2 linked regions of the Hahella sp. HNIBRBA332 genome follow. The protein of the gene in region 1 interacts with the protein of each later gene in a pairwise test. Links are inferred from orthologs where the notes say so. Each region holds a gene or a part of one and is shown on either strand. Other genes may lie near its edges.

Region 1 (2,873 bases):
AACAACCCTGCAAAGGCGTATTCCGACAGCGTGTCCGGCACCGGCGTCACCGCGCCTAAAATAGTCGCAGGATCCGCCCCCAGGGCCACTGCAACCGGAAACGGCTCCATGGGATGCGCTTCCCGCCACTCGCGATAGTCGAGAGCGCCGCCCCGGTGCGACAACCAGCGCATAATCAGTTTGTTGCGGCCAATCAATTGCTGTCGGTATATCCCCAGGTTCTGGCGCGCCTTGTTGGGACCGCGCGTGATCACCAACGGCCAGGTCACCAGCGGACCGGCGTCTCCCGGCCAGCAGGTTTGAATCGGATACTGGTAAAGGTCGACGTCATCGCCTTCAATAATCACTTCCTGACAAGGCGCAGAGCTGACTTCTTTCGGCCCCATATTCATCACTTGCTTGAAGATCGGCAGCTTGCTCCAAGCATCCCGTAGCCCCTTGGGCGGCTCCGGCTCTTTCAGAAAGGCCAATAGTTTGCCAATTTCCCGCAAACTCTCGACGCTTTCCGCGCCCATGCCCAAAGCCACCCGTTCTGGCGTACCAAACAGGTTGCCAAGAACAGGAATTGAGTAGCCGCGGGGATTTTCAAATAACAAAGCAGGACCTTCACGCCGCAGCGTACGGTCGCAGATTTCGGTCATTTCCAGATGGGGGTCGACTTCCGCAGTGATGCGTTTCAGCTCGCCGCGTTGTTCCAATATACGGATGAAGTCTCGCAGATCTCGGTATTGCAGACTCATAAGATTCGATATAGACAGGCTGGGGTCGATGGATTCATAGGCGCACAATATAGGCGCAGCGGATAAAAGAAAACCCCTGCGCCGGCTGGCGACAGGGGCTTAAAACTCATCTCAGGTCAGCCATGCGCCTAGCGCTTTTTCATGGCCTGGAAGAATTCGTCGTTGGTCTTGGTGTCCTTCAACTTATCAAGCAGGAACTCCACCGCGGCGATATCGTCTTCCATAGAGTGCAGCAGCTTACGCAGGATCCACACTCTTTGCAGCTCTTCCTCGGACATCAGCAATTCTTCACGGCGAGTGCCGGAGCGACGGATGTTAATCGCAGGGAAGACGCGCTTTTCAGAAATTCTGCGATCCAAATGCACTTCCAGGTTACCGGTGCCCTTGAATTCTTCATAAATCACTTCGTCCATTTTGGAGCCGGTGTCGATCAACGCCGTAGCGACGATAGTCAGGCTGCCGCCTTCTTCGACATTCCGCGCAGCGCCAAAAAAGCGCTTGGGACGCTCCAGTGCATGGGCGTCCACACCACCGGTCAGTACTTTGCCGGAGGACGGGATAATGGTGTTGTAAGCACGCGCCAGACGAGTGATGGAGTCCAACAGGATCACTACGTCTTTTTTATGCTCAACCAGACGCTTGGCTTTCTCGATAACCATCTCAGCAACCTGAACGTGACGGGCCGGCGGCTCGTCGAAGGTGCTCGCAACCACTTCACCACGCACGGTGCGCTGCATCTCGGTCACCTCTTCAGGGCGTTCATCGATCAGCAGAACCATTAAATGGGTTTCGGGATTGTTGCGGGTGATGGATTGGGCGATGTTCTGCATGAGGAGGGTTTTACCGGCTTTCGGCGGCGATACGATCAAACCGCGCTGCCCTTTACCGATAGGCGCGACCAAATCCAGGATACGCGCTGATAAATCTTCCGTACTGCCGTTGCCGGCTTCCAGACGCAGTCTTTCCTGTGGGAACAGAGGCGTCAGGTTTTCAAACAGGATTTTGTTGCGGGCGTTTTCAGGTTTGTCGAAGTTGATCTCATTGACCTTCAACAGTGCGAAATAACGCTCGCCGTCTTTCGGCGGTCGAATCTTACCGGCGATTGTATCGCCCGTTCTGAGGTTAAAACGGCGGATTTGACTGGGTGAGACGTAAATGTCGTCAGGGCCGGCCAGGTAGGAACTGTCCGCGGAACGCAAGAAGCCGAAGCCATCCTGCAGGATTTCCAGAACGCCATCGCCGTAGATGTCTTCGCCGCTTTTGGCGTGCTTTTTCAAAATACTGAAAATCACATCCTGCTTGCGGGAGCGAGCCATATTTTCCAGGCCCATTTCTTCGGCGATGGTTAATAGCTCAGGAACGGGTTTCTTTTTTAATTCAGTAAGATTCATAGGATCGAAAAACAGTTGACCTGATTGGAGAGGGTTAGGTTATAGATGGAAGAGTTTATCGTTTTACTTATTAATCAGCGAAAGGAGGACTATCGCCAAAAAGTTGAAAGCAAAATCAGTATAGGTTGAATTATAGCCTTCGTCCAGAAAATTACGCGCATTTTGAGCAGGGGTCAGACCCCCGCTCACAGAAGGCGTATATTAAAGGTTGCTGTCCAGGAAAGCTGTCAGCTGGGACTTGGATAACGCGCCTACTTTGGTCGCATCTACAGCGCCGTTTTTGAACAACATCAGCGTTGGAATACCACGAATGCTGAACTTGGGTGGAGTCTTTTCATTTTCGTCGATGTTCAGTTTGCAGATTTTCAGACGATCGCCATATTCTTCCGCGATCTCTTCCAGCACCGGAGCAATCATCTTACAGGGACCGCACCACTCAGCCCAGTAATCCACCAGCACGGGGCCATCGGCCTTCAAGACTTCGCTTTCAAAAGAGTCATCAGTTACGTTAACAATTCGGCTGCTCATTATTTAATCCTGGCTAAGAGGTGAATGCTTTTACCGACTACTATATAAGGTGGGCCTGGTAAAAATAACCTTAAAATCCGGTTAGGAAAATGACTTTGACGTCCTGTGAAAGAAGTGGTTCCATTCTCCGCCGGCTTATTTCGGTCGGCTGACCTTAATATTGGAGCAATCAGTACAACTGAAAATTGACCGCTTAGGTCGACTAATTCAGCAA
Region 2 (7,929 bases), 860 kb from region 1 along the record:
AACTCGGTTACGACGCCCTTCCTGACGAAAAACACGTCCAGCCGCCCAGCCCAACTTCAACATAAATTCAGGAGTAATAGGACCTTCACCTACTCGTCCACGTATCCCATCGGTACCAAAATACTCTTTACTCATATCTGTTTAGACTCCTCTAATCGCTGCAGCCACTTTAATTGCATCAACAGTAGCTCCGACGTCATGCGCTCTAATTATACGAGCGCCGTTATATATGGCGACTGCCGCAGCTGAAACGCTTGCAAACAAGCGCTCTTCTACCGCTTTACCTGTTATCATTCCCAGCATGCTTTTGCGTGACACCCCCACCAGTACCGGGGATCCCATATCCACAAACGCCTGCAAATGTTTCATTAAGACGAGGTTGTGCTCCAAGGTTTTGCCGAAACCAAACCCCGGATCCAACATTATTCTCTCTATTTCGATTCCAGCTTCGAGAGCGGCCGAACGTCTCTCGCCCAAGTATGACGAGACTTCTTTAACAATATCAGTATAGGTTGGATTATCCTGCATGGCCCCGGGCTCGCCTTTCATATGCATCAGACAAATAGCCGCTTTTGACGATGCTGCCGCTTCCAACGCGCCACCCCGGGTCAATGCCCGCACATCATTAATTAAATCCGCCCCGAGCGCCACGGATTCGCGCATCACCTCAGGGGTGCTGGTGTCCACGGAAATATTTACATCAAAGCGCGCCCGCACAGCCTCAACTAATGGACAAACTCTATCCAACTCTTGATCAACCGCCACCGGAGCCGCTCCCGGCCTGGTGGACTCGCCACCGATATCTATAAAGACAGCACCTTCAGAAACCATCTTTTCAACTTGGCTTAAAGCGTCATCCGGGGACAAAAACCGTCCCCCGTCAGAAAAAGAATCAGGAGTGACATTCAATACCCCCATAACCACGGGAGTGCTCAAGTCCAATATAGAGTTTGGAAGTGTCAGCTTCATTCGTTATCTCATTTGGAATCTGGTGAGGGTTATACAAAATAAAAAGACCCGGAAAAACCGGGTCATTTAGCTAGACTGAAATGCTTATTGAATTAATGAGATCCGGCTGCTCCACCAATCTCTCCTCCTTTAGGAGGATTCGCATTCGCCTCGACATCTTTTACAGGCTGAGCGCCACTGGGCGGATTAGAGTCACCCCATCCTTTCGGAGGCGGGGGCTCCTGACCAGCCATAATAGCGTCGATTTGCTCTGAGTCTATCGTTTCGTATTTCATCAGAGCATCCGCCATCATGTGGAGCTTACTCATGTTTTCAACAAGCAATTTACGCGCATGCTCATAGCAGTCGTCAATGATGGTTCTGACTTCATCATCAATACGCTGAGCTGTTTCAGGAGAATACACCTTAGGCGCATGACCGGCTGACCGCCCCAAAAACACCTCTTCGTTGTCATCATCATAAAGCAAAGGCCCCAATTTATCCGACAACCCCCACTTCGTAACCATATTGCGAGCAAGGCCGGTTGCGCGCTTTATGTCATTGGAAGCACCAGTTGTAACTCCCTCCACCCCCAATGTCAGCTCTTCAGCGATACGACCGCCAAACAAACTACATATATTACTGATGAGAAACTGCCGACTGTGACTGTAACGATCTTCTTCCGGCAAAAACATAGTCACACCCAAAGCGCGACCACGCGGAATGATGCTCACCTTGTAAACAGGATCATGCTCAGGCACCAGCCTACCAACAATGGCGTGCCCCGCCTCATGATAAGCTGTGTTACGCTTCTCTTTCTCTGACATAACCATAGACTTGCGCTCTGCGCCCATCATGATTTTGTCTTTCGCCAGCTCCATTTCATGCATGCCGACAGTGCGCTTGTTCGCGCGAGCTGAGAACAACGCCGCCTCATTTACCAAGTTCGCAAGGTCAGCGCCCGAGAATCCTGGCGTTCCTCGCGCAATAACGGAAGCATTCACATCATCTTCTAACGGCACCTTACGGAGGTGTACTTTTAAGATCTGCTCACGCCCAACGATATCAGGAAGCCCAACAACCACTTGTCGGTCAAAACGGCCAGGACGCAACAGCGCAGGATCAAGAACATCAGGACGGTTAGTCGCAGCGATCACAATAACGCCTTCATTACCTTCAAACCCGTCCATTTCAACCAATAACTGGTTCAATGTCTGTTCACGCTCATCGTGACCGCCACCCAGGCCTGCTCCACGATGACGACCAACCGCATCAATCTCGTCAATGAAGATGATGCAGGGAGCCTGCTTCTTGGCTTGATCGAACATATCTCTAACACGTGAGGCGCCAACCCCAACGAACATCTCAACGAAGTCCGAACCAGAAATAGAGAAGAAAGGAACCTTGGCTTCGCCTGCGATTGCCTTGGCCAGCAGAGTTTTACCGGTACCAGGGTTACCCACCATCAACACACCGCGCGGGATTCTCCCACCGAGACGCTGAAACTTGCTGGGGTCACGCAAAAAGTCCACGATTTCCTTTACTTCTTCTTTCGCTTCGTCAACACCAGCCACATCAGCAAAGGTCGTCTTAATCTGATCCTCGCCCATAAGTCGGGCCTTACTCTTGCCAAATGACATCGGCCCCTTGCCGCCAGCCCCTCCCTGCATTTGCCGCATGAAGAACATAAAGACCGCAATAATGACCAATATCGGGAACGAGGCGACTAATAGCTGCGTCCAGATACTTTGAGTTTCTGGCTCGCGCCCTTCGACAACCACCTCGTTTTTCATGAGGTCGCCGATTAATCCCAGGTCAGGAATTTCGGGACGGATGGTTGAGAACCTGGACCCATCTTGTCTTTCCCCATCAATCGCCACACCGTCTATGACTACCTTTTTCACCTGGCCACTGTTGACCATCTGTAGAAATTCAGAGTAATTGAGCTTTTGGGCGGACGAGGGGACATTGAAGTTGTTAAATACCGTCAGCAGCACTGCTGCGATAATCAACCAAAGTAATAAATTTTTAGCCATATCGTTCAAGGGCCATCCCTCTTTTCTTACAGACTCGAATAGTAATTTGTCGCTCGGTTCTATGCATTCGCAGGGTTTAGATAACACCAAACCATACTATATGTCCATTATCGCCGCTATTTACATTAATTTTACTAAATAGGACGATTACGAAAGTTTATCCTCGAAACCCTTTGGCAACTAGGTAAATCTCACGTGACCGAGCACGGGACGCGTCAGGTTTGCGTATATTCACGCTACTAAACCTGCCCCTGGACTCCTGCAAAATCTGATCGAAGCCTTCCCCCTGGAAGACCTTGGCGACAAAGCAGCCATTCTTCTTAAGGACGCGACACGCCAAATCAAGCGCTAACTCAACCAGATACATCGCTTTGGGTATATCGACCGATTTCATCCCACTCATATTGGGGGCCATATCGGAAATTACAAGGTCAACAGGCCGACCGTTTACTTCGTTAAGGATCGCATCCAACATTTCACCCTCGGTGAAGTCACCTTGGAAAAACGTCACGCCAGCAATGCTGTCCATTGACAACAGATCGCATGCGATTACTTTCCCCTGATCCCCCACTACGTCAGCGACAACTTGAGACCAACCACCTGGCGCCGCACCAAGATCTATCACCGTCATTCCCGACCTCAATAACTTGTCCTGCCGGTCGAGCTCAATCAATTTGTAGCTGGCTCTAGAACGAAACCCGTCCTCTTTGGATTTTTTTACATAGACATCGCTATGATGCTCATTCAGCCACCGAGAGCTGGATTTAGAACGTCCCACTTTATTGCCTCTGACACGATTATTTTAGTATAGGCACATTTGCTGATACTGTGTTTTTTTGTTCAGAAAGTGCGCCATAGTGCGTTACTATACACGCTTTTCATACGCAAGAAGGTTTCCACACAGACATGACTCTACCCATAGAGCAACGCAAACAGTACCGCGCTATCGCACACCACTTGAAGCCAATTGTCACCATCGCCGGCGCGGGCATTACCGAAGGCGTTATCAATGAGCTTGAACGCGCATTGAACGACCACGAACTGATCAAGGTTAAAATTGCTGTCGGCGAAAAGGAAGAAAGAGCCGAGGTTATCAAAGAGCTTTGCGAGATGTCCCGCTCAGAATTAGTTCAAGTGATTGGGCGCACCGCGATATTGCTTCGCAAAAATCCCAGGCCGAATCCCAAGCTTTCGAACCTTTTACGCCACCAATCTGGCGCGGGCAAGTAAATTAAAAAAGCCGGCTGACGCCGGCTTTTTATTTACGCGTCGCCCTGGTTACAGGTGCTGTACGCCATCTATTTCATACTCAACCATGCCACTTGGCACCTGCACAACGACAACGTCGCCTACAGTTTTTCCAATCAATGCCCGCGCAATCGGCGAAGACACTGAGATTTTACCTTTCTTAATATCCGCTTCGTCATCACCCACGATCTGATAAGAGCTGACATCGTCTGTATCCAGATTGATGATATTCACGGTTACGCCAAAAATGACCTTACCTGTATTCTCAATAGAGGTCACGTCAATAACCTGGGACATGGACAACTTACTTTCAATTTCCGCAATGCGGCCCTCGATAAAGCTCTGTTGTTCACGCGCAGCATGATATTCGGCGTTCTCTTTTAAGTCTCCGTGCTCTCTGGCTTCCGCGATGGCCGTGATTACTCGCGGCCGATCCACAGTCTTCAGACGATTCAACTCTTCACGCAGGGCTTGCTCCCCTGCTTTTGTCATAGGTATTTTGCTCATTTGTCGCCTTGAATGGTTGCATGAATATCCTGAAGACGATTCACAGCGTGATCCTGCCCAACCTTGATTGCGCGGCAGAATGCCTCACCTCCCGTCAGGGTGGTGGTATAGGTCACCTTGTATTGTAGGGCCGACTTACGGATTTCCGCAGAATCCGCAATCGCCTTCCGGCCTTCCGTAGTATTGATAATCAAATCTACTTCTTCATTTTTTATGGCGTCTACGATGTGAGGTCTGCCTTCTCGCACTTTATTGATCCGTTTTACGGGAATGCCCGCTTCTTCGATCGCTTTTGCAGTCCCCGCAGTCGCCATAATCTCGAAGCCTACAGCATTTAACTCCTTAGCTAAAGACACCGCACCCGCTTTATCCGCATCCCTGACACTCAGGAACACAGTTCCGCCTGTCGGTAAAAAGTCTCCACCCGCCGCAGCCGCCTTCGCAAAGGCCTCATCGAAGCTTTTGCCAACGCCCATAACTTCGCCTGTGGACTTCATTTCCGGGCCAAGTATCGGGTCTACGCCAGGGAACTTATTAAACGGGAACACAGACTCTTTGACATTGTAGAAGCTGGGAATAATCTCCTTGGTAAAGCCCTGCGCTTCAAGAGACTTGCCCGCCATGCACAATGCAGCGACCTTTGCCAGCGACACGCCTATCGCTTTGGAAACGAACGGCACTGTACGAGAGGCTCTGGGGTTCACCTCTATCACATAAATTTCGCCATCCTGGTAAGCCAACTGCACGTTCATCAAGCCAACAACCTGCAGCTCAAGGGCCATTTTGATGACCGTTTCACGCATTTTGTCCTGAACATCCGCAGGCAAACTGTACGGAGGCAGCGAACAAGCAGAATCACCAGAGTGAACTCCCGCCTGCTCGATATGCTGCATAATTGCGCCGATCACTACTTTTTCGCCGTCAGAAACCGCGTCGATATCGACTTCAATCGCAGCGTTCAGGAAGTGATCCAGCAACACAGGACTATCGTTGGAAACTCGCACCGCGTCACGCATGTAGCGTTGCAGCTCGACTTCGTCGTAGACGATTTCCATGGCTCGACCGCCCAGGACATAAGACGGACGAACAACCAAGGGATAACCAATTTCCTTCGCTTTACTCAGCGCTTCTTCCTGGCTGCGAGCCGTCGCATTTGGCGGCTGTCGCAACCCCAACCGAACAACCATCTGCTGGAAACGCTCACGGTCTTCAGCACGATCAATGGCGTCAGGAGTTGTTCCGATAATCGGTACGCCTGCTGCTTCCAGCCCTCTCGCCAACTTAAGCGGAGTCTGACCACCGTAGTGAACGATTACGCCACGCGGTTTTTCCAAGTGAACAATAGCAAGAACGTCTTCCAAGGTAATAGGCTCGAAGTACAACCTGTCAGAAGTATCATAATCTGTGGAAACCGTCTCAGGGTTACAGTTGATCATGATGGTTTCATAGCCGTCATCCCGCAAAGCAAAGGCAGCGTGAACGCAGCAATAATCAAACTCAATCCCCTGACCAATTCTGTTAGGACCGCCACCGATAACGATAATTTTTTCACGATCGCTCGGTTGCGCTTCGCACTCTTCGTCGTAGGTGGAATACATGTAAGCCGTCGAGGAAGCAAACTCCGCAGCACAGGTATCCACTCGCTTGAATACCGGCTTGATGCCGTACTCCAGACGCTGCTTGCGCAATGCCTTTTCGTTGATGCCCAATAACTCGGCAAGACGCTGGTCAGAGAACCCCTTACGCTTCAGACGACGCAAGCGGTCAGCTGTCAAGTCTGATAGCGCCATATTGCTCAGCGCCATTTCATCTTTGATCAGATCTTCGATCTGCACCAGATACCAGGGGTCGACCTTGGTATATTCATAAACTTCCTTAACGCTCATTCCCGCACGGAACGCATCGCCAATAAACCAAATCCGCTCGGCGCCAGGCACTTTCAGACCACGGGTCAGAACGTCACTCGCATCTTCAGACCCCAGATCGACTTTAGGTTCAAAGCCAGCCGAGCCAACTTCCAGTCCGCGCAATGCTTTATGGAGAGACTCCTGGAAGTTACGCCCAATCGCCATCACCTCACCCACTGACTTCATTTGCGTCGTCAGTGTCGCATTGGCTTGCGGAAACTTTTCGAAAGTGAAGCGCGGCACTTTAGTGACCACATAGTCGATGCTCGGCTCAAAAGAAGCAGGGGTGACGCCACCCGTGATGTCGTTACTTAGCTCATCCAGGGTATATCCAACCGCCAGCTTTGCTGCAACCTTTGCTATGGGAAAGCCCGTTGCCTTGGACGCTAGCGCAGAAGAACGGGACACACGGGGGTTCATCTCAATCACCACCATGCGGCCAGTTTCAGGGTCCATACCGAACTGTACGTTGGAGCCACCGGTCTCCACGCCAATTTCACGCAACACCGCCACCGACGCGTTACGCATGATCTGGTACTCCTTGTCCGTCAGCGTCTGCGCTGGCGCAACTGTAATGGAGTCGCCAGTGTGCACACCCATGGCGTCAAAATTTTCTATAGAGCAGATGATAATGCAGTTGTCCTTCTTATCTCGAACAACCTCCATCTCGTACTCTTTCCAACCGATCAGCGATTCATCGATCAGCAACTCACGAGTCGGCGACAGCTCCAGGCCCCGTTCGCAAATCTCAATAAACTCTTCTTTGTTATAAGCGATACCGCCGCCGGAGCCACCCATTGTAAAGGAAGGGCGAATAATGGCGGGGAAGCCGATCTGATCCAGCACTTGCAGAGCTTCTTCCATGCTATGCGCAATAGCGGAACGAGGAGTTTCCAGACCGATGGCTTTCATCGCCTTGTCGAACCGCTCACGGTCTTCAGCTTTATCAATGGCGTCCTGTGTAGCGCCAATCATCTCTACGCCATACTGTTCAAGGACGCCTTCACGAGCCAAGTCAAGCGCACAGTTCAATGCCGTTTGCCCACCCATGGTTGGCAGCAGCGCGTCTGGGCGTTCTTTTTCAATGATTTTCGCAACTGTGCGCCAGTTAATCGGCTCGATGTAAGTGGCATCGGCCATGGCTGGATCAGTCATGATGGTGGCGGGGTTGGAGTTCACCAGGATAACGCGATATCCCTCTTCTCTCAGTGCTTTACACGCCTGCGCCCCGGAATAGTCAAATTCACAGGCTTGTCCGATAACGATAGGACCGGCCCCAATAA

What was found.
Region 2: the proteins of rho (region 1) and yhbY interact in binary tests that used the Escherichia coli proteins (3 or more experiments, as listed by UniProt). The link is inferred for Hahella sp. HNIBRBA332 from one-to-one orthologs.

Annotation. Positions count from the first base shown.
Region 1 is NZ_CP132203.1:5,429,534-5,432,406, forward strand. Bases 1-2,806 are described here. They hold rho (transcription termination factor Rho), read right to left. Parts: upstream 2,132-2,806; coding sequence 869-2,131; downstream 1-868. Other genes in these bases: ubiD (4-hydroxy-3-polyprenylbenzoate decarboxylase), read right to left, coding at 1-740; trxA (thioredoxin TrxA), read right to left, coding at 2,333-2,659. UniProt on the Escherichia coli protein: Facilitates transcription termination by a mechanism that involves Rho binding to the nascent RNA, activation of Rho's RNA-dependent ATPase activity, and release of the mRNA from the DNA template.
Region 2 is NZ_CP132203.1:4,570,780-4,578,708, forward strand. What follows is about bases 2,573-5,552. They hold yhbY (ribosome assembly RNA-binding protein YhbY), read left to right. Parts: upstream 2,573-3,890; coding sequence 3,891-4,214; downstream 4,215-5,552. Other genes in these bases: ftsH (ATP-dependent zinc metalloprotease FtsH), read right to left, coding at 2,573-2,984; rlmE (23S rRNA (uridine(2552)-2'-O)-methyltransferase RlmE), read right to left, coding at 3,142-3,762; greA (transcription elongation factor GreA), read right to left, coding at 4,263-4,739; carB (carbamoyl-phosphate synthase large subunit), read right to left, coding at 4,736-5,552. In the rest of the region: glmM (phosphoglucosamine mutase), read right to left, coding at 1-135; folP (dihydropteroate synthase), read right to left, coding at 142-969; more of ftsH, read right to left, coding at 1,062-2,572; more of carB, read right to left, coding at 5,553-7,929.